3 regions of the Thermosipho japonicus genome follow, and region 3 is predicted to be linked to each of the others. Evidence: riboswitches for the same ligand, from Rfam matches in the RefSeq annotation. Region 3 holds a riboswitch; each other region holds the start of a gene.
The links. Region 3 has a riboswitch for cobalamin ahead of HNP65_RS09125 (GIY-YIG nuclease family protein). Riboswitches for the same ligand answer to the same signal wherever they lie in the genome.

Region 1 (7,402 bases), on a different contig from region 3:
GAATCAACTGAAACTGTAAAAGCAGCGGAGATCTTCAAGAAAAAGGGAGTTTATACAATTGGTATAACATGCGAAAAAGAAACAACTCTTGAAAAGGTTTGTGATGAAACGTTTGTGTTTGACTTCTTACACGAAGAAAGCATAGTTATGACAGGTTCTTTTGTTGCAATTTTGCATTTTTTAGTAAAAAGGTATAGTATTGTTGAAAAAGCAAGTAAAATACTAGAGGAATCTGAGAAATTTATAGAAAATCTTGACTTAAAAAAATATAATCACTTTATCTTTTTGGGATTTGATGAGGAATATGGTATTTCAAAAGAAGGTGCATTAAAGATGCAAGAAATGGCAAGGCAATTTGTAGAATTCCATGAGCCACTTGAGTATAGACATGGACCTGTTTCAAGAATTTCTGAGCATTCTCTTGTGGTTATAAATTCAAAAGATACAGAAAATGAGTATATGCTAAAGAAAGATCTCGAAAAATATACAAAAGTAATACTTCTAGGTAGAAATGGTGATATTGATATAGGATATGATAATGGACTTGAAACACCTTTAAAAATGATATTTTCTCAAATACTTTCATTTAAAAGGGCTATAGTTGAAGGTTTAAACCCTGATAAACCTGAAAAACTTTCAAAGAGTGTGATAATCTGAAGGTGAAAAAATGATAATAGATGATGTTCTTATTGTGGATCCTATTGATGGGGAGTATACAGGAAGTATTGAGTTTGAAGATAAAATATTGAGTATAAGAAAATATGATTGTACACCCAAATACCTTTTAATGCCCGGATTTGCTGATACACATACACACGGATACATGGGAATAGATTGTATGCAGAGTACAAAAGAAGAATTTAAGCAATGGGCAGATCTTGTTGAAAAAGAAGGCGTTACTTATCTTTTTCCAACAACAGTTTCTGCTGATTTTAAAATGTTAGAAGAGATTGTTAAAAAATTTTCTCCAGCTGAACATTCTTCACTATTTTTTTTGCATCTTGAAGGACCTTTTATAAATAAGGAAAGGGCTGGGGCTCAAAATAAAGAGTATATCACTGATTTTAATGGAAAAATTGTAGATCTTGAAAAAGTAAAAATTATGACAGTTGCACCGGAAATTAAAGGTTCTTTTGAACTTTTAAAAATACTAAAAGAAAATAAAGTAACAGCATCAATAGGACATTCAAATGCAACATTTGATATTTTCAAAAAAGCGTATGATTCTGGAGTAAATAGAATAACACATTTTCCAAACGCTTTGCCACAACTTCACCATAGAGAAATAGGAGTGGTTGGAGGAGCATTACTTTATGATGTGTTTGTTGAGGTTATTCCGGATTTAATACATCTTTCTCCAGATTTTTTAAGGTTTGTATATAAATTGCTTGGACCTGATAGGATAATTCTTGTAACAGATAGTATTTCTGCAACAGGTTTAAAGGATGGAATATATGATCTTGGTGGGTTATTGGTTAAAGTCAAGGATGGTATAGCAAGGCTTGAAAATGGTACGCTTGCTGGTAGTACTTTAAAATTTAGTGATGGGTTGAGAAAATTTAAAAAAGTTACTAATTGCTCATTAAAGGATTTATCAAAAGTATCTTCTTATAACGCTCTAAAGAGCGTAGGTATAGATGGCGGAAGAATAAAAGAAGGATATCCTGCAAAATTTGTGCTTTTAAATCAAGATTTGCAGATAATCAAAGTTTATAACTAAAAGTCTAAGTTGATAAAGGTGAAAATTGGTGGTATAATGCATACAGAAAATTGAATATGATGTTAACACCTTGGGTACCAAGCAGTTTAAAAGGGAACGCCGGTGGAAGTCCGGGGCTGCCCAGCAACCGTAACCGGGGACGAAATCCACAGAATGCCACTGGGAGTATTTCCTGGGAAGGCGTGGAGAGTAGGTTGATCCGGAAGCCGGGAGACCTGCCTAAGGTGTAGCAATTCCACAAAAGCTAGGGGCTTTTTGTGGAAATTTTTGTTTAGATATATTCAAAAGGGGGGATTTTGTGGATTTAAAACAAAAGGTTATTGATAGGCTAAATAATTTAACTAAACCGGTTAGAAGTCTTGGATATCTAGAAGACATTGCACTAAAGATGGCACTTATTCAGAACAAAGAAATTCCAGAATTGTTTAGTGACAAGAGAGTATATGTATTTGCATCAGATCACGGTGTCGTTGAAAATGGAGTTTCTGCATATCCAAAGGATGTTACTTATCAAATGGTTTTCAATTTTTTAAACGGTGGAGCCGCAATAAATGTCTTTTCAAGACATGTTGGTGCAAAGGTTTATGTAGTTGATGCAGGAGTTGATTATGATTTTCAAGATAATCCTTCCTTGATAAAAATGAAGGTAGGTTATGGTACAAAAGATTTTACGAAAGGCCCTGCAATGAGCAGAGATGAAGCGGAAAAGTGCATTGAATTTGGTAAAAAAATAGCGAAAGACGCAATAAAAGAAGGAGCAGATCTTCTTGCTGTGGGGGATATGGGAATAGGAAATACTACAACTGCTTCTACGATTGCTGTTGCGTTTGGATACAACATCGACGATATTATTGATATTGGAACACCACTTGATAGTGAAGGAATTAAAAGAAAAAGAGAAGCAATATTAAGAGCGATTGAAGTTAACAGGCCTGATCCCGATGACCCAATAGATGTTCTTTCAAAGGTCGGAGGATACTGCATAGGTGAAATGGCTGGGTTTATCCTTGAAGCTGCACATTCTAAAGTTCCTGTCGTAATTGATGGTTTTCCTACCACTTCAGCATTTTTAATTTCCTACTATCTTGACAAAGATGTTATCAATTACGTATTTAGTGGACACAAATCTTATGTAAAAGGCCATAAAGTTATATTGGATTCTTTAAATCTGCGTCCTATTCTCGATCTTGATATGAGACTTGGTGAGGGAACAGGAGCAGTTCTTTCAATGCCTATTATAGAGGCAGCTGTAAAAATGATAAGAGAAATGGCCACTTTTGATTCGGCAAATGTTTCAAAAGGAATTGACCAGAGTTTGGAGGATGTAAAATGAAAGGTATATTATTAGTCGCTCATGGTAGTAGAGTTCAAGAAACAAAAGAGATTGCATACAGATATTTTGAAGACTTACGGAAAAAGTATAAAAATTGTAAATTAGGTTTTATGGAATTTAACGAGCCAAGTATTGAAAATGCTGTAAAGGAATTTTTGAAAGAAAAGGTAGAAGAAATAGTTGTTCTTCCGCTTTTCTTATTTGAAGGAATACATATAAAAAAAGATATCCCAGAAATTTTAGAAAAATATCCAATAAAGTTCAAGATATTGAAACCTATATTATACGATAAAAGGGTTTCAGGTATTCTTTTTGAAAGGATTGAAAAAGGTGAAATATACTGATCCACTTGAAATAGAGAAAAAGAGTTTTTTAATTATAAGAAAAAATTTGAAAAAAGAACATAAACAAGGTTACTTGGATATTGTAACAAGAGTGATCCATGCAACTGCCGATTTTGAATTTGAAGAACTCTTAAGATTTAAAAATGATCCTATATCAGTTTTTAAAGAAACTGTGAAAAACGGTGCCAACATAGTAGTTGATACAAAGATGATTAAGGCTGGGATCAGTAAAAAATTCTTGGAAAAGTATAACGTAAAAGTAAAATGCTACATAGATGATGTGGATGTAATAAATCAAGCAAAAATTTCCAATTGTACACGCTCTATTGTTGCAATGAGAAAGGCAATTGAGGAGAAAAATAATGATATTTTTGTAATTGGAAACGCACCAACTGCATTATTTACTCTTTGCTCATATATTGAAAATTCCTCATTTTTTCCAAAACTAGTTATAGGTGTTCCTGTAGGTTTTGTTGGAGCTCAAGAATCGAAAGAAGTTTTAAATTTGCTTGATGTACCATCTATTACTACAAAAGGTAGAAAGGGCGGAAGTACAGTAGCAGTTGCAATTGTTAATGCGCTTTTTAGACTGTTGGAGGAGTAGGATGAAAAAGGAATTAAGGTATGGCTACACGACTGGTTCTTGCGCAACTGCAGCAGCAAAAGCAGCAACTTACATGCTCTTTTACGATGAAGTTTTAAAGAGCGTAAAAATAGATCTTCCAATTGGAAAAGAGATAGAACTTGATATTTTTTACATAGAAAGAAAAGAAGGCGAAGTTATTTGTGGGGTAAGAAAAGATGCAGGTGATGATCCAGACGTTACCCACAACATGATAATCTATGCAAAAGCAGAAAAATCGAAAGAGTTTTTAATAACCGGGGGAGAGGGGATAGGGATAGTTACAAAGAAAGGTCTTCCACTGCAAGTAGGAGATTATGCAATAAATCCTGTTCCAAGAAAGATGATAGAAAGTGAAGTAAAAAAGGTTTTACCTTGGGGAAAAAATGTAAAAATTACAATTTTTGCACCAGAAGGAAAGTACATTGCTAAAAGAACGCTTAATCCAAAACTTGGAATAATTGGAGGTATTTCAATACTTGGTACTACTGGAATAGTAGAACCATTATCAGATGAGGCGTATAAGAAAACGATAGATCTTGAAATTTCAATGGCAAGCAGCGAAAGTAATGAAATTTGTCTTGTATTTGGAAATTATGGAAAAAATTTTACAAATCTTTCTTCTAAGATGCCGCTTGTTACTATGGGAAATTATGTTGGGTTTGCTCTTGAATCTGCATGTAGAAATAAAATCAAAAGAGTATATCTTGTGGGACAGATTGGAAAAATGATAAAGATAGCGGGCGGAATTTTTAACACTTATAGCCGCATTGCTGATGCAAGAAATGAAATTTTTACTGCTTATCTTTCATTGTATGGAATTGATAGAGGCATTCTCGAAAAAGTTATGAATGCAAATACAACTGAAGAAATACTTGATTTGATAGAAGGAAAAGTTGGAAAAGATTTTTTTGAAAATCTTGCATTAAGGATCAAAGAAAAATGTATTCAATACGTAAAAGGTTGTCTTGAGGTAGAAGTTGAGATATTTTCACTAAAAAAAGGGCATCTTGCAAAGACCTGGAGTGATTTTATTAAATGATAACAGTAGTTGGAGTTGGACCTGGCAATCCAAAACTTTTAACTTCTTATGCCCTTGAAAAAATTAAAGAGGCAAAAGTATTGGTGGGCGGTAAAAGATTACTTGGACAATTTGATACAAAGGCAAAAAAAATACCGTATGGTAAGAATTTTGATTTGAAGAATATTGATAAATTGGGAGATAGTATAGTAGTTCTTGCCTCTGGTGATCCACTTTTATATGGAATAGCAAATACATTACTAAAATACTTTAAAAAAGAGGAGATTGAAATTATTCCTGGAATTAGTTGTGTTCAATACATGGCATCTAAGTTAAAAGTATCTCTTGATGATGCAAAGGTTGTGAGTTTTCATGGAAGAAGGGAAAAGTTAGAGGAAATATTAAACTACAAAAAGATATTCATTTTTACTGATAAGGTAAACACACCGCAAAAGATAGCAAAAGACTTGAGAAAAGCAAGTTGTACAGATTATGTAATTTTTGTAGGGGAAAATCTTTCGTATGAAGATGAAAAGATTTATAAATTTACTTTGAGAGAACTTGCAGAGTATGAATATGAATTTGGAATAAACCTTGTTCTTCTTTTAGGAGAGTAGATCTTATGTATTTTGAAGATGAATTTTTTTTACATGAAAATACACCTATTACTAAATCTGAAATAAGAGCAATTGTGTACTCAAAGCTTAATTTGAATAAAAAAGATATATTGTGGGATATAGGTGCTGGAAGTGGTGCAATTTCTATTGAAGCGTCTTTCAGGTGCAAGAAAGTTTTTGCTATTGAGAAAAACTTAGAGAGGGTAAAGACAATAAACGAAAATATAAGGAGAGCAAATGCAAAAAATATTGATGTGATTTTTGGAGAAGCCCCACAGGCTCTTGAAGTTCTACCCTCTCCAACAAAGGTATTTATAGGTGGAAGTGAAGATAAGACTCTTGAAATATTAACAGCTGTAAAAAGAAGAATTTTAAATGGTGGAATAATTGTGGCAACTTCTATAACACTTGAAACATTGTATACAATTGATAATTTTTACAAAGAGCAAAAGAGAGAAATAATACAGGTTGGAGTAATAAAATTAAGTTCACATAAAAAAAGAATGTTTATAGCAAGAAACCCGATATTTATAATTACTGTTTGGAGGTGAACCTTTATACTATTTGGAGTTGGAATTTTTCCAGAAAAAAACATTACTTTGGCAGCAGTTGAGGCACTTAAAAGTTCTGATTATATATTTTGCCCAAGAACGGAAAGTGGTTCAATTGCCGCAGAGCTGGTTAAGAAATATGTTCAAAAAGATATAGAGTTTATTGATTTTCCAATGAGGAAAGACATAAAAATAGATCTTTCAAAAATTTTAAAGCTACTTTTAGAAAATAAGAACGTGTCATTTGTGTCGATTGGAGATCCACTTTTTTATAGCACTTTTGTCTATGTAATGGATTTTGTAAAAAGCTATGGAATAAAGGTAAAGGTATTTCCAACGATTACTTCTTTTTCATTTGCTGCATCAAAAATTAATTTGCCTATAGCATTAAAGGATGAAGGAGTTGCAGTTGTACCAGGGACCAATTTAGAGTTAATAGAAAAAGTAACCAATGTTTTTGACAATGTGGTGGTTATAAAGCCTAGTAGAAATTTTCTAAAAATAGTAGATATTTTAAAAAATAAAGATTTTAAAATATATGTTTTTGAAAATCTTGGATTTGATAATGAAAAGATCTATTTAGAAAATATTCCGGAAAGTGTTGGATATCTTTCAATAATTCTTGCAAAGCGAGGGGTAGAATAAATGGTTTATTTTATTGGAGCAGGCCCAGGTGATCCAGAGCTTTTAACTTTAAAGGGATATAATGCATTAAAAAGTTGTCAGGTAGTTATTTATGCAGGATCTCTTGTAAATCCGGAGATATTAAACTTTGCAGATAAAAGTGCTAAAGTGTTTGATAGTTCGAAAATGACTTTGGAAGAAATATTATCCATTATAAAGCAGTATAGAGATGAGAATATAGCGAGGCTTCATACAGGTGATCCATCACTGTTTGGAGCAATAAATGAGCAGATAGAGTTTTTGGAAAAAGAGGGTATTCCATACAAGATCATACCTGGAGTAAGTTCAATGTTTGCAGGGGCTGCAAGTTTAAAGAGGGAACTTACAATTCCTGATATTACTCAAACTGTGATTATTACAAGATACGGTAAAAGAACATTTGTTCCAGAAGATCTAGAAGAACTTTCAAAGCATAATGCAACAATGGTGTTATTTTTGAGTATAAAATACCTGAAGAAGATTGTTGATATTTTAAAGAGGAATTATCCAAATAATACACCAATTTCAATT
Region 2 (7,402 bases), on a different contig from region 3:
TGTACCTTTCACCTGTTAGAACATTTAAAACTGCTTGAACACCTACAATTTGACTTGTAGGAGTTACAAGTGGTGGATAACCTAAATCTTTTCTTACTCTTGGAATTTCATTTAAAACATTTTCAAGTTTATTTAGCATTTTTTGTTCTGAGAGCTGTTTGACAAGATTTGAATACATACCACCAGGAACTTGTGAAACTAAAATTCTATAATCTATGCTTTTCATCATAACATCATAATCTTTATACTTTTCTCTAACTGCTTTAAAATGCTCAACTAAAACTGATATTTTCTTCCAATCTATATCAGGTAAATTTCTATATTCCCTTACAGCATAATACATTGCTTCAAACGGTGGTTGAGATGTTCCAAGAGCAAATGGAGATAGTGCCGTATCTAAATAATCTGCCCCCGCTTCAACCGCAGCTAGATAATTCAAATCACCGAGCCCTGCTGTACAATGAGTATGTACTTCAACCGGTACATTAAATCTCCTTTTTAACTCACTAACTAGTTCGAACGAAGATTTTGGAGTCAAAAGTCCTGCCATATCTTTAATACAAAGTGAATTAACGCCTTTTTCAACTAACTGTTGAGCATAACTAAGATAATACTCAAGTGTATGAACAGGACTAATTGTATAAGAAATCGCACCTTGAACATGTACACCATTGGCTAAAGCAATTTCAATACTTTTTTCCAAATTTCTAATATCATTCAATGCATCGAAAACCCTAATTTTGTCTACTCCATTCTCTATTGCTTTTTTGACGAACAATTCAACTACATCATCGGCATAATGCCTGTAACCTACAAGATTTTGACCTCTTAACAGCATTTGAGTCTTAGTTTTTTTCAAATGTGATTTGATAGTTTTTATTCTTTCCCATGGATCTTCATTTAAAAATCTTACACATACATCAAAAGTAGCCCCCCCCCAGACTTCCATCGCCTCAAATCCTAACTCATCCATGTCATTCAAGGCTGGGAGCATATCTTTAATACTCATTCTTGTCGCGATAAGTGATTGATGACCATCTCGTAAAGTCGTATCTACAAACATCTTTATTCCTCTCCTTTGTCTTCCTCAAAAGTTAGCTTTCTTGCCACTTTCTTTAATACTGAAAATTCAAGTTCATCTCCCTCTTTTATATCATCAAAATTTTCAAGTTTTATTCCACATTCTTGAGGTGCATCAACTCTTTTAACATCCTGTTGATAATGCTTTAAAGATTCTATCTTTCCTTCATAAACTAGTTTACCACTTCTGTAAACTTTAACAAGCCCTTCTTTCTCCACATAACCTTCAATCATTTGAACACCTGCTATGGAACCAACTTTTTTTATCTTAAATACCTTTTTAATTTCACCACGACCAGTTATTTCCTCAACTTCTTCCGGCTCTAACATACCTTCTAATGCTGCTTGTAATTCCTCTATTAGTTTATATACAATCGTGTATGTTTTAATCTGAATACCTTCAGCTTCAGCCATTTTTCTTGCTTGACTGTCTGCCTTAACCCTAAAACCAAGAATAATTGCATCTGATGCAGTAGCTAACATAACATCACTTACAGTAATTGAACCAACCCCAGAGTGAATAATATTTATACTAATTTCCTCACTCTGCAATTTATTTATAGCACCAGATAATGCCATTAGTGAACCTTGAGTATCTGCCTTTAAAACCAATCTCAATTCTTTTTTCTCAGATTGCTCCATCATTTTCAAAATTTCTTCCAATTTCATATGTCTTTTTCTTCTAAGTTCTTTCTGTTCAATTTCTCTCATCTTTTCAGAAATTTCTCTTGCTTTATCAAGTGAATCAACACTATATACTATTCCATGAGAATCTGGTAGTTCTTCAAAACCAACTATCATAACTGGAGTAGATGGTCCTGCTACTTTTATTCTCTTTCCCTGATCGTTAACAAGAGCTTTTACTTTTCCCATTACTTTTCCTGAGATTATATAATCACCAATCTTTAAAATACCATCTTTAATTATCACGTTTGCAACTGGTCCAAAACCTTTGTCAAGTTTTGATTCAATAGTTACAGCTCTAACAGGCCCATCAGGAATTCCCTTAATTTCTTGCATTTCAGCAACTAAAAGGATCATTTCAAGTAATGTATCAACATTCTGTCCTTTCTTTGCAGATATTGGAACAACTATTGTATCCCCACCCCATTCCTCTGGAATGAGGTTTAATTTGTTTACAAGTTCTTGCTTAGTTTTTTCAACATTTGCATTTGGTTTATCAATTTTATTAATTGCAACTATAATAGGAACATTTGCAGATTTTGCATGGTTATATGCCTCAATAGTCTGAGGCATTACACCATCATCAGCAGCAACAACTAAAACGACTATATCAGTTGCCTGTGCACCACGTGCTCTCATTTCCGTAAAAATTTCGTGTCCTGGTGTATCAATAAACGTAATTTTCTTGCCGTTAACTTCAACTTGATAAGCACCAATGCTCTGGGTAATCCCGCCTTCTTCTCTTTCAGCAACTCTTGTTTTTCTTATATAATCAAGCAACGTTGTTTTACCATGATCAACGTGCCCCATTACCGTAACTACTGGTGGTCTTTCTTTCAAATTTTCAGGATCTTTGTACTTTTCTTCAAAGTATTTTTCTATTCCACTTAGAGGATTTTCTATAACTTCTTCCTTTTCCTCAGTTTCAAATGAAATTCTCACATCATACATTTTGGCAATTTTTTTCGCAAGTTGCAGATTGAGCGACTGACCTGGTTTCAGGATTTCACCTTTCATAAAAAAGTCCTGTATAATCCTGTTTTGTGGTACTCCAATTTTTTCAGCAAATTTGTCCAATTTTAGATCTTCTTCAGTTATTTTTACTGAATTTTTCTTTTTGTTTGTTTGTAGCTTTTCTAAAGAACCTTCTTTGTTTTTAAAGTGTTTCCCATTAACTTCTTCATCAATTTCTTCATATTCTTCATACTCTTCAATAAGTTCCTCTTCTTCCTCATTAGTCCCATACATCTCGAGAAGAAGATTAACTGTTTCTTCATCGATATAACTCATATGACTTTTTATCTCTATTCCCAATTCATGTAACTCCTTCATTAACTCTCTTGTATCCATCTCTAGCTGCCTAGCAAGTTCATATACTCTTAATCGAGCCAATAGAATCACCTCCAAAAACATTTCTCTACTTCTGCTTCGTCTTTTTCATGAATTCATGCTCCTTTTCAATTTCAACTATCAAATCTGATAGTTTCCATTCTAAATTAGTTGGGGTCGTCGTTGCAAAAATCAGCTCCTTTTCTGGAAAATTATCTTTTAATAGCTTTATTAATTTAAATAATTCATCCTTTTGCTTAAAACCATGTATTATTAAAAAAGCTTTTTCTTTCATTAATTTCCTTCCTTTCTACAACTTTAAATCTTTTAAAGAATTTTGTGCTTTGACAATAGAACGAATAACTTTACTAATCGTATTAAATTCATTAGAAGTTTCACCCAAAATTTCTACAGCATTTGACAATAGTTCATATTCATTTTTCAAACTTTCACTCGTATTCTCATACAACTTTTTTGAACTTTCCAACACCTGAATATTATTTTTCATATAATTCAATGCTTCGCTTAACGAATTTTGAACAGCATTAAACAATCCTTCTATTTGCTTCAAAGAATTAATTGATTCATTCACAGAGTTTGAAATTTCAGAAATTATCTTTGAAATATTAGTCGACGCTTCTTGTGATTCTTCAGCCAACTTTTGAATTTCAGCAGCCACAACCGAAAAACCTTTTCCATATTCACCGGCTCTTGCAGCTTCAATCGATGCATTTAATGCTAACAAATTTGTTTGCTTTGCAATTCTTTGTATTGCTTTTATAAGTTCTTCAACTCTTGAAAATTTTTCAAAAGTTTCCGAAGTTTTACCTATTGTATCTTTAAATTTGGATGAAACGTTATCAACATCAGTTCCAAGATTTTTTAAATCATCATTAATTTTTTGATTAACCTCGGTTGCATAGTTCACATTTTCAACTATACTCTTACTTTCTTTCGAAAAATTATCAAGAAGATTAAAAATGTTATTATTCAACTCTTCAAATTTATTGGTAATTTTTTCAATATCAGATTTTAAATTCGTTATTCTTGAAACTAATACTTCATCTAACTGTGACATAAAAGATAACATTAAATTTTGTACATAAAAAGCTGATGATAAAGTATTTAATGTTTTTTTATCCATTTTCATACATATCATCTCCCGTAAAATTGTTCAATTATATCACTACCACACTTCAAAGTCTTAAACCAGTTTAAAAATTCTTTAATTACATTTCCCTTTAAAACGGCACCATGCTGTGGAGCAATCATATCTATTTCATATTCTGATACTCTATCAACCCAACGCTTACAAGCAGCATTTGAGGTCATATACCTTCTATGAAAACCTTCCATGGCATTTTCTAAACTTTTAAAGTCTCCTTCAAAAATTTGCACTCTTTGATTAAATGGTAGTAAAGAAACACCTATATCACCACTGAACAATATTTTAGATATTGGATCATAAACATTAAATTGTCCTGGAGCATGTAAAAAATGCGCAGGAACAAAATCAAGTGTGTAGCCAGAAAATCTAACTCCTTTTTCTCCACTATCCTTTAGCCCGACTATCCTCTTTTTATCAAAAACACCAAAATGAGGTAAAAATCTTATCCAAAGTTCTGAAATATAAATTTTTGCTCTACTTGCAATTGTAAGCCACATCGTTATTCCTGAAGAAACGTCTGGATCCTGGTGTGAATAAAATATTCCTTCAATATTTTCCGGTGCAATAATTTCAGAAACATTTGCAAGTACCCTTGGAAAAACATGAGCTCCCCCTGGATCTAATAAGAAACCCTTATTTTCATGTACAATTAGGTATTGATTAGTTGGAACCATATTTGCATCCTCTGTTTCTTCCCATCCAAGAAGGTAATATTTATGCTTACCATTATCATATAAACATATGCTTTTCATATTCTTTCCCTCCCTTTTTACTACTTTACTATTTATTATACCAGAAAAATAAACATTTTTCAGTTTTTTTGAATTATAAAAAATATTAACAACACAAACTTTTAAATTTATAAATATTTAAGGTTATTAACTTTATTTTTACTTGAAATCTATTACACAATGTTATAGAATAAGATGCTAAATGAATTGTTAATTTATAGACAAGGAGGTTGATCATGGAAAAATCACAGGAAAAATTAATACTTCTAACAGGATTATTTACTGCCGTCATTATCATCTCAAACATAATAGCAGGAAAACTAGTTAATATTGGCCCATTTGTTATCACTTTATCAGTTTTGATTTATCCACTTAGTTTTGGAATATCTAACATTATATTTGAAGTTTACGGTTCTAATATAGCTAAAAAGGTTATCAAAATAGGCTTTTTAGCTTCTCTTATCTTAGTTGCATATTCATATCTAGTAATATTTTATCCACCATCGAATATTTTTGATAAAAATGATGCATATATTACAGTCTTTAATTCAACGCCAAGAATAATTCTAGCAAGTTTTCTAGCCTATCTTTCTGCACAATATACAAATATTTGGGCATTTAATTTACCAAAAAGATTATTTAAATATGAAAATATTACATTTAGAAATGTTTTTTCAATGGTAATAACCCAATTTATTGATTCCATAGTATTCGTTGTAGTATCATTTTTTGGATTATATGATCTTAACGTATTGTTTAATATGATATTATCACAGTATATAGTAAAGCTGGCTTTATCAATTCTCAACAGTCCAATAATCAATATGAGTGTAAAAAAAATCAAAAACGAATTTGCTTTCGAAGAATAATACGCAATTAATTGGCTTTTTCTAAAATAATTAAAGATTACAAAAATTATAATTTTTGTTATAATTCTCTAGAAAAGTGAATATTATTTTGGAATAAAGGTGCCTATTTGGCTTAAAAGGGAAGCTGGTGAAAAACCAGCGCGGCCCCGCCACTGTAACCGAGGACGAAATCCACAACATGCCACTGGGAATATTCCTGGGAAGGCGTGGAGAGTAGGATGATTCGGAAGCCAGGAGACCTGCCTTTATTCCAAAACGTTTCTCAATCTCGAGGGAAGATTGAGAAAAAATTTTTTATTTAATACTTTGGAGGTGAGATAGTGAAAATTCATGAGTTTGTTGGCAAAAAACTTTTAAAAGAATCAGGAATTGAAACACCAAAAGGCTATGTAATTAAAAACTCAGATAGTCTACAAGTAAAATTTCTTCCAGCAGTTTTAAAAAGTCAAGTCCTTGTTGGAAGTAGAATGAAAGCAGGTGGAATATTATTTGCAAACACAAAAGATGAATTTTTCACCAATGCATCAAATTTATTAGAAAAAGAAATTCGTGGTGAAAAACCTTATGCAATTCTCGTTGAAGAAAAAATAAATATTAAACATGAATATTATATTTCTTTATATATTGACAGAATAGAAAAAGATATAAAAATTCTTTTCTCAGAAAATGGTGGTATAGAAATTGAGAACAATAAAAATAATATTTTAAATCTAAGCATAAATGATTATAAAAAGCTGCCCGATAAATTTCACGATATTGTTATTAAGCTACATAAATTATTTACTGAAAAAGACTTGATTCTTCTTGAAATTAATCCTTTTGCAGAAGATGAAAATGGCAAGTTAATCGCGCTTGATTGTGTAATGCATCTTGATGACAATGCATTATTTAGACAAAAATGGGCTCGAGAATTTGTAAATGATTCATATCCATTTCATTTCGTAAAATTAGATGGTGATATTGGCATTATCGGTTGTGGGGCTGGAATAGTTATGGCAACAATGGATGCAGTAAATCTATATGGTGGAAAACCTGCCAACTTTTTGGATCTTGGTGGTGGCGCAAATTCAAATGTGACTTTAGAAGCGTTGAGATTACTAAAGTCACTAAATGTAAAAAAAATCATAATGAATATATTTGGTGGTATTACAAAATGCGACGAAATAGCAAAAGCAATCGTAAAATTCAAAAACGAAAATAAAAATCTTCCTATATTTGTAAGAATTACCGGAACTAATGAAGAAGAAGCCAAACAAATATTAGACGAAAATAACATAGCTTATTTTGATGATATGTACGAAATGATTAAATTTGCAATAAGGGGGGAGTATCAATGATTAATGGAAATGAAAAAGTCTGTGTTCAAGGTATTACTGGAAAATATGGTAAATTTCACACAAAAAAAATGATTGAATATGGAACAAATATAGTTTGTGGAGTTTCAAAAAACAATAAAGTAACAAATATTGAAAATATTCCTGTTTTAGATAACATGTTCGAAGCCGTTAAAAAATATAAATGTGATACTAGCATTGTTTTTG
Region 3 (7,402 bases):
ATATTTCTTAAAGAGCTTCAAGATGAATAAATTTTCACGGTGAGCGTAGGCATCAATTACCTCAAAGATAAAAAATAGGAAAACTGAAATTCAAGTCAAAAGGCGTATATCAGTACATCGCATCTGCAAAGTACGATTTTATTGTTGTGAGTTATGATAATGATTTCGATAAGATTCCAAATGAAAACATTCACAATTTGGAAATCATAGCAAGATAGCATTATCACTTGCTTTTTTGGTATTATTGATGTAAAGATATCTAGAAGGAAAAGTGACAAATGGAAAAGGTTTTGATACTTAAACTTGTTCAATTAATTAAACGCAGAGAATTTTAAATAATAACTAATAACTTTCGAAGAGGTAAAAGAGTGATAGAGCTCTATGTGACAATTGAAAAAGACAAATATGGTTTTTACTCAGGAGAAGTTGTGAAAATCTCTGAATGCTATTTCCAAAGTAAAATCATCCAAAAATTAATAAATATAATATAAGTAGAAAAAGTATTGGAAAAGAACCTGTCGTTACTTTTTTAGAAGTCAGAAAATCGTTTTTGTGAGTTCAAAACTTTAAAAGAGTAACTGACATGAAGGTAAAAAAATGAAAACACTTGAGGATATAAAGAAAAATCTGAAAAAACAAATAAAGAATATCAAGCGAATTCAAGCCGAGATAATTGTCTCCTTCGGTTCTTAGTTCGATAGGTTTCATACTACCAAACCTTTCCTTATCACACAAAAAATCAGTTCAGTACTTTTCTATATTTATAATACATATCCTTGTGTAGCCAAGCTTCCCAGTATCTTTAGCCTTTTAAAAATAAATAAAATTTGTTTAAAACTCAACTTCAACACAACTTTTATATCTCAAAATTTTGAAAAATGTATTTTTTCATGATATAATATATACAAACGTATACTTGGAGGGGTTGGTATGACACTTGAGGAAAAACTAAGTATTCTTTCTGCTGCTGCAAAATACGATGTTTCATGCTCTTTTGGAGAGAGAAAAAAAGATTTTGTGTATTACAGCGTGGCAAGCGGTAGGTATGTTCCTATCTTAAAAATATTATTTTCAAATGCATGTATATACGATTGTGCATACTGTATAAACAGAAAATCAAATAATATAAAACGTGCAAGTTTTACAGTGGATGAAGTTGTGAAACTAACTGTGGATTTTTACAAAAGAAATTACATAGAAGGTCTTTTTTTAAGTTCGGCTATAATAAAGGATCCAAACTATACTATGGAGCAATTGGTAAACGTTGCAAAAAAGCTAAGAGAAGAAGAAAAATTTCCTGGCTACATTCACTTAAAAATAGTTCCAGGAGCAGATGAAATGTTAGTTGAAAAGGCTGGGATGTACGCAGACAGGGTAAGTATAAATGTAGAATTTTTAAAAAAAGATGCATTTTTTAATCTTGCACCTGAAAAAAAGCCAGAAGCAATACAAAAACCACTACAAACTTCCGCAATCAAATATCTTCAATACATTGAAGAAAAAAAGAAATATTCACATGTAAAGCCTTATTCTCCTTTGGGACAAACAACACAGATAATAGTTGGGGCAACTAACGAATCAGATAAAAAAATTATAGAGTTTTCAAGTAAACTCTATAAAATATATAAACTTAAAAGGGTGTATTATTCTGGATATATAGCCATAAACAAAGATAAAAGGCTTCCACAAAGGAGTGAAAATTCCTTAAGAGAGCACAGATTGTATCAAACAGATTTTCTCATAAGATTCTACAATTACTCTATAGAAGAAATTTTTGATAACTGTGAAAATCTGGATTTAAATATCGATCCAAAATCTTTGTGGGCTCTCAAACATCCAGAATTCTTTCCAATAGATATATTCAAAGCAACATTTGATGAATTAATAAGGATCCCCGGGATTGGCCTTAAATCTGCTCAAAAAATAATCATGCTAAGAAAACATGGAATACTTAACTTTGAAACTCTAAAAAAAGCAGGAATTTCTCTAAAAAAAGCAAAAAACTTCATCACTATTAAAGGAAAAAACTTTAAAGATTCAAAGACTTATATGCCTTTATTTGAATTTTCTCAAAATGGGTGGGACTTGTAAATGGTGGTATCATATGATGGAACCTTTAATGGACTGCTTAAACTAATTCAATTTTGCTATAAAAACAACATAATACCAGATTTTGTCTTAAAAAAAGAAAGGAAAAATTCAATTCTTATCGATCTTTCTGAAATAGAATTTACTAAAAAATTTATACATGACAATTCCGTTTTTTTACCATTTCTTTCTGAAATCAGAAATATTGAATCGCTAATTATAAAATATGTTATTACCAAAAATATCTTTTTAGAAAAAACACTTAGAAAAATTTCTAAAGATGTATTGAATGAATTTGAAAAAATTAAAAGAAAGCTTTACTTTTTAGAATACAATGGAGTATTTATATCTTCATTTTTCTCTAATTCTAATATAATAGATCTTTTATTCTTATACTTTCTTGAAAGACTCAAAAATGAAAAATTCATTATATACGATGAAAAAAGAAAGATTATTATTACATACAATAACAAAACAAAAAAAGTTTTAAAAGAAAATAAAGTAAATCTTTTTGTACAAAGCTACGATCCTGCTCTGCATCTTTGGAATATATACCAAAAAAGCATTACTATATAATTATTTTTTTCTTTTCATCTTATACATTAAATCATCTGCATCCCTAATAGCATTGTCTATATTATCATCTTCAATCTTTGAAATACCCCATGAAAATGTTGGTGAAAATTCAAAAGAATTTTTAAATTCTTCAAAAATTTTTTTAATCAAATCTTCTGCTATATTCTCATCTTTACTTTTCAAAACAATTAAAAATTCATCGCCTCCCATCCTAATGAGAAGATCTGAAGAGTTAATATTCGACTTAATTATACTTGAAAGTTTTTGCAATACCTTATCACCGACATCATGCCCCAGCGTGTCATTGATTTGCTTAAATTTATTTAGATCAACAAAAACTAGCACATCGCCTTTCTTCAAAAAATTACTATTTAAAACTCCTCTGTTATACGCCCCAGTTAATTTATCTATAATACTTTGTGCATATAATATATTTACCTCCGTAGATTTTTCTTTGTATTCAAAAAGAATATTTGACGCAAAACTTAAATAAATTGCAATTATTCCATACGGCGAAAAAAATCTTGTTGGAACTTTCAAAATCATAACTAAAGCATCATGAAATACAGCTATCGCAAAAAATGAAGAAAAAAGCATATCAAGAGGTATATATGCCCTAAAAGTTATATATACTATATACAATGCATCAATCATTAAAAGAGGAGATATGTATGTCGAAACAACTTTCAATTGGTATTCAGAAAGTGTTAGTAAAGGTAAGAATCCCGCTGTAAAATTCAAAAATGCTACAATCTTTCCCACTTTACCAACTTTTGAAAAGTTATAAGTTTCAAATCCAACAATTATTAATAAAAGCGAAAAATATGCAAATGATATAAATAATTTCCTCATAGGAAACCAAAAAGCTTCAAATGATACAAGATCAAAAACCCATATAGAGGCAAAAATACTTGAAAGTCCAAAATATATATATGCATTTTTTCTTGAAAGTGTCGTATTTTTTGAAAGCATTAAAAGCAATATCCCAAGTGTTAAAACTAGTCCTATAGATATATTTATTAAATTATCAGATAGAAATTTTAAACAGAAGTATTTTATCCTTTCTTTGCTATCTATCAAATAAAAACCATCAAGTCCAATTGAATAAACTCCACTGATTTCAACTTCCAAAGTTTTTATATTCTCTGGAATCTCAAACAACATCGGAATAAACCAAGAATGAGCATTCCTGTCATTAAATCCATATTTCCCTATCAATTTTCCTGAAGAATGTACTTTAATATATGAACATTCAACATATGGAAAATATATATATCTATACCCGCTTGGAATTTTAAATTCCAGATTAATAGTTTTCCTGGAATCTAAAACCATTGAAATAGGAAGCTTTATTCCATTCTCTGCTTTTTCTATCTTCACTCCTTTTGGATGCGAAAAATAATAAAAAAACATAGGAAATAATAAAAAAATTAAAAAAGCAATTAAAAAATATTTTAGATAAAATCTAAACATCTAAAACGCCTCCTACGTTTAATTTTAACATAAAAAAAACTAAAAATCCGACATAAAGATTCCAGATTTATACAATAATTTTTAATTTCAAGATTCTTCAAAAATTAATGCTTTTTAGCAAAGAACAAATCAAAAAAGCATATTTTACAAGATTCAACAATTTTACATTGTTTGACATAAAAAAAAAGATAGAATATAATTTTAATGTATCGGGGTGTAGCGCAGTTGGCTAGCGCGCTTGCATGGGGCGCAAGAGGTCGCTGGTTCAAGTCCAGTCACCCCGACCAAAAGGCCGGGTAATCCGGCCTTTTATAGTATATAATATAGAAAACCATCATAGGCTAAGGGAACACCGGTGAAAGGCCGGGGCTGCCCAGCAACCGTAACCGGGGACGAAATCCACAGAATGCCACTGGGAGCATTTCCTGGGAAGGCGTGGAGAGTAGGTTGATCCGGGAGCCGGGAGACCTGCCTATGATGAAAGTTACTTCCCGAATGCTAGGGCATTTCGGGGAAATTTTTGTTTTTATTAAGGTGAAAATATGAAAGGATGCTACTTACTATTAATCGAATTACCAATGGATATTGAAATTAAAAAATGGAATCTAAAAAAAGGTACTTACGTATATGTGGGCTCTGCTATGAACAACCTCGAAAAAAGAGTATCTAGACACCTGTCAAAATCTAAAAAGTTACACTGGCATATTGACTATCTTCTCGATAAATCAAGCGTAAAATCAGTTATAATGGTTTCTTCAAATACAAAATGCGAGGAAAAGATTTCACTCTACATGTCTCAATTTTTTACAGGTCCTAAAGGGTTTGGCAGTTCAGATTTAAAAGTACAGACTAATCTATATTATATAGATAATTTCGATAAATTTTCAAAAATAGTTTCAAACATACTCAAGGGGGAATTAAAATGAAAGAGGCGGGGTACCTTGAAGAAATTGCTAATAAACTTTTTAAAATTAAAAAGCAAACTCCATTGCCAATGTTCAAGGACAAAAGAGTTTATGTATTTGCAGCAGATCATGGAGTAGTACAAAACGGAGTTTCCGCATATCCTAAAAATGTCACCTATCAAATGGTTCTCAATTATTTTAAAGGTGGCGCAGGCATAAACGTCTTTGCAAGGCATATGGGTCTTAAATTTTTTGTGGTGGATAGTGGTGTAGATTATGATTTTGAAGATAATCCTTCATTGATAAAAATGAAAGTAGGACATGGTACAAAAGACTTTTCAAAGGGACCTTCAATGACAAGAGAAGAAGCAATTACATGTATTGACTATGGAATGAAAGTTGCAAAAAAAGCCATAAAACAAGGGGCTGATTTACTTGTAATAGGTGACAAAGGTATTGGTAATACAACAACAGCAACCGCAATATTTGCCGCATTTGGTTTTGATGTGGATAAAATAACTGATATTGGAACACCTATACCTCCTTCTTCCGTAATAAAGAAAAGAAATATTGTAAAAAAAGCTTTGAAAATAAATAGACCAAACCCAAATGATCCAATTGATGTCCTCTCAAAGGTTGGCGGATATTGCATAGGCCAAATGGCAGGTTTTATTTTAGGCGCTTTTCAAAACAAAGTTCCTGTGGTTATAGATGGATTTCCAACAACCGCTGGATTTTATCTAGCATACAAGATAAATGAAAGAGTTTTAGATTACGCCTTTTTCGGACATTTATCAAAAGTTAAAGGGCACAAAGTCATTTTAGATAGCCTAGGTGTAAGACCTATTTTAGATCTTGATATGAGACTTGGAGAAGGAACTGGCGCAGCTTTATCTGTTTATTTAATAGAAGCCGCTATAAAATATTTTAACTTTAAAAATGAAAAGGTGATATCATGATAACCCTTATAACTGGTGGTGTAAAATCTGGAAAAAGTAGTTTTGCTTTAAAATTATCTGAAAACTTTAAAAAAAAGGCATTCATTGCAACTGGTGTTGCTTTTGATGAAGAGATGAAAAAAAGAATAGAAAAACATAAACAAGAAAGAATAGGTTTTGACACCTTTGAAGAACCTGTAGAGATCTACAAAATCATTGAAAGTCTAAATCAAAAATATGAAGTTGCAATACTTGACTGTCTCACAACCTATCTTGGAAACCTATTTTACTATGAAAAAGATATAGAATACTATACAAAAAAACTCATTGATTCACTGCAAAGAGTCAATTACAACTTAATCATCGTCACAAACGAAGTAGGATGGGGAATAATACCTGAAAACAGTCTTTCAAGAAAATATGTAGACAGCTTGGGATTACTCAATAAAAAAGTTGCATCAATTTCAGATAATGTTTATTTAATGGTATCGGGAATAGGGGTGAAAATAAAATGAAAATAGGAACCACTTCATGGCTTATTCCAGGTGGATATCTTGAAAATGTTAAACTAGTTGCAGAAATAGTCGATTTTGTAGAACTTCTTGTTTTTTCATTTGACAAGGAAACAAGGCATATGCTAAAAAATGAACTTCCAGAACTTTATAAAATCTCAAAAAAATATGGGCTAAAATATACCGTACACCTTCCAACGGACTGTATAAACAACGTTGAAGATGCATTTAATTTTTTTGAAGAAAGTAACTTACCAATATTAAATTATGTTGCCCACCCAATAGATTGTATAGAACCTTTATTGAAAAAATCAGACAAAATTTCCGTAGAAAATCTAAAAAAGGACATTTTAATACACAATAGAACGGTATTTGATATAGGTCATCACATTTTAGGCATGAAAGTAACAAAAGAATTTTTCGAAAATACCGTAGAATTTCATTTAATGGGAGTAAAAGGAGATCAAGATCACCTAAAACTTGACAAAGAGACCCTTTTACTTTCAAAAGAATACATGAAATTAATGCCAAATCTTAAATATATATGTTTTGAAGTCTTCGATCTAAACGACTTTTTAGACTCCTACAAACTCTGGAGGGAAAATTTATGATAAAAAATTTTCTTCTTTCACTTTCCTTTATCTCAAGACTACCATTAAATATTAAAGTAAATGATTTTGATAGAAGGGTTAAAAAACTTCCAAGCTTTTTTCCACTCGTAGGTTACATAGTTGGTAGCATATATTATCTTGGAGCTTTATCAAATAACTTAGCGCTTAAAGTCTTTTTCCTTGTATTAGCTTTTTACTTTTTCGATCTTTTCCATTTCGATGGATTTTTAGACACACTTGATGGATTTTTAAATCAATCCAATAAGGAAAAAAGACTAGAAATTATGAGCAAAGGAGAC

Region 1: another riboswitch for cobalamin. It lies ahead of cobT (nicotinate-nucleotide--dimethylbenzimidazole phosphoribosyltransferase); the one in region 3 lies ahead of HNP65_RS09125 (GIY-YIG nuclease family protein).
Region 2: another riboswitch for cobalamin. It lies ahead of HNP65_RS09975 (ATP-grasp domain-containing protein); the one in region 3 lies ahead of HNP65_RS09125 (GIY-YIG nuclease family protein).

What each region holds. Positions count from the first base shown of each region.
Region 1 covers NZ_JACHEX010000007.1:12,714-20,115, forward strand. The annotation lists gene HNP65_RS09250 (SIS domain-containing protein) at 1-657, shown strand, start outside; gene nagA (N-acetylglucosamine-6-phosphate deacetylase) at 668-1,720, shown strand; cobalamin riboswitch at 1,776-1,957, shown strand; gene cobT (nicotinate-nucleotide--dimethylbenzimidazole phosphoribosyltransferase) at 2,019-3,053, shown strand; gene HNP65_RS09265 (sirohydrochlorin chelatase) at 3,050-3,397, shown strand; gene HNP65_RS09270 (precorrin-8X methylmutase) at 3,384-4,001, shown strand; gene cbiD (cobalt-precorrin-5B (C(1))-methyltransferase CbiD) at 4,003-5,061, shown strand; gene cbiE (precorrin-6y C5,15-methyltransferase (decarboxylating) subunit CbiE) at 5,058-5,657, shown strand; gene cbiT (precorrin-6Y C5,15-methyltransferase (decarboxylating) subunit CbiT) at 5,663-6,208, shown strand; gene HNP65_RS09290 (SAM-dependent methyltransferase) at 6,215-6,853, shown strand; gene cobM (precorrin-4 C(11)-methyltransferase) at 6,854-7,402, shown strand, end outside.
Region 2 covers NZ_JACHEX010000005.1:63,254-70,655, forward strand. The annotation lists gene HNP65_RS08330 (pyruvate carboxylase subunit B) at 1-1,063, opposite strand, end outside; gene infB (translation initiation factor IF-2) at 1,066-3,156, opposite strand; gene HNP65_RS08340 (DUF3783 domain-containing protein) at 3,182-3,388, opposite strand; gene HNP65_RS08345 (methyl-accepting chemotaxis protein) at 3,404-4,243, opposite strand; gene HNP65_RS08350 (oxygen-binding di-iron domain-containing protein) at 4,249-5,013, opposite strand; gene HNP65_RS08355 (queuosine precursor transporter) at 5,229-5,861, shown strand; cobalamin riboswitch at 5,942-6,122, shown strand; gene HNP65_RS09975 (ATP-grasp domain-containing protein) at 6,182-7,198, shown strand; gene HNP65_RS08365 (succinate--CoA ligase subunit alpha) at 7,195-7,402, shown strand, end outside.
Region 3 covers NZ_JACHEX010000006.1:35,891-43,292, reverse strand. The annotation lists gene HNP65_RS09930 (hypothetical protein) at 369-491, shown strand; gene HNP65_RS09145 (putative DNA modification/repair radical SAM protein) at 931-2,091, shown strand; gene HNP65_RS09140 (DUF4130 domain-containing protein) at 2,092-2,664, shown strand; gene HNP65_RS09135 (GGDEF domain-containing protein) at 2,665-4,137, opposite strand; tRNA gene HNP65_RS09130 (tRNA-Pro) at 4,348-4,424, shown strand; cobalamin riboswitch at 4,459-4,627, shown strand; gene HNP65_RS09125 (GIY-YIG nuclease family protein) at 4,680-5,063, shown strand; gene cobT (nicotinate-nucleotide--dimethylbenzimidazole phosphoribosyltransferase) at 5,060-6,001, shown strand; gene cobU (bifunctional adenosylcobinamide kinase/adenosylcobinamide-phosphate guanylyltransferase) at 5,998-6,495, shown strand; gene cbiR (cobamide remodeling phosphodiesterase CbiR) at 6,492-7,103, shown strand; gene HNP65_RS09105 (adenosylcobinamide-GDP ribazoletransferase) at 7,100-7,402, shown strand, end outside.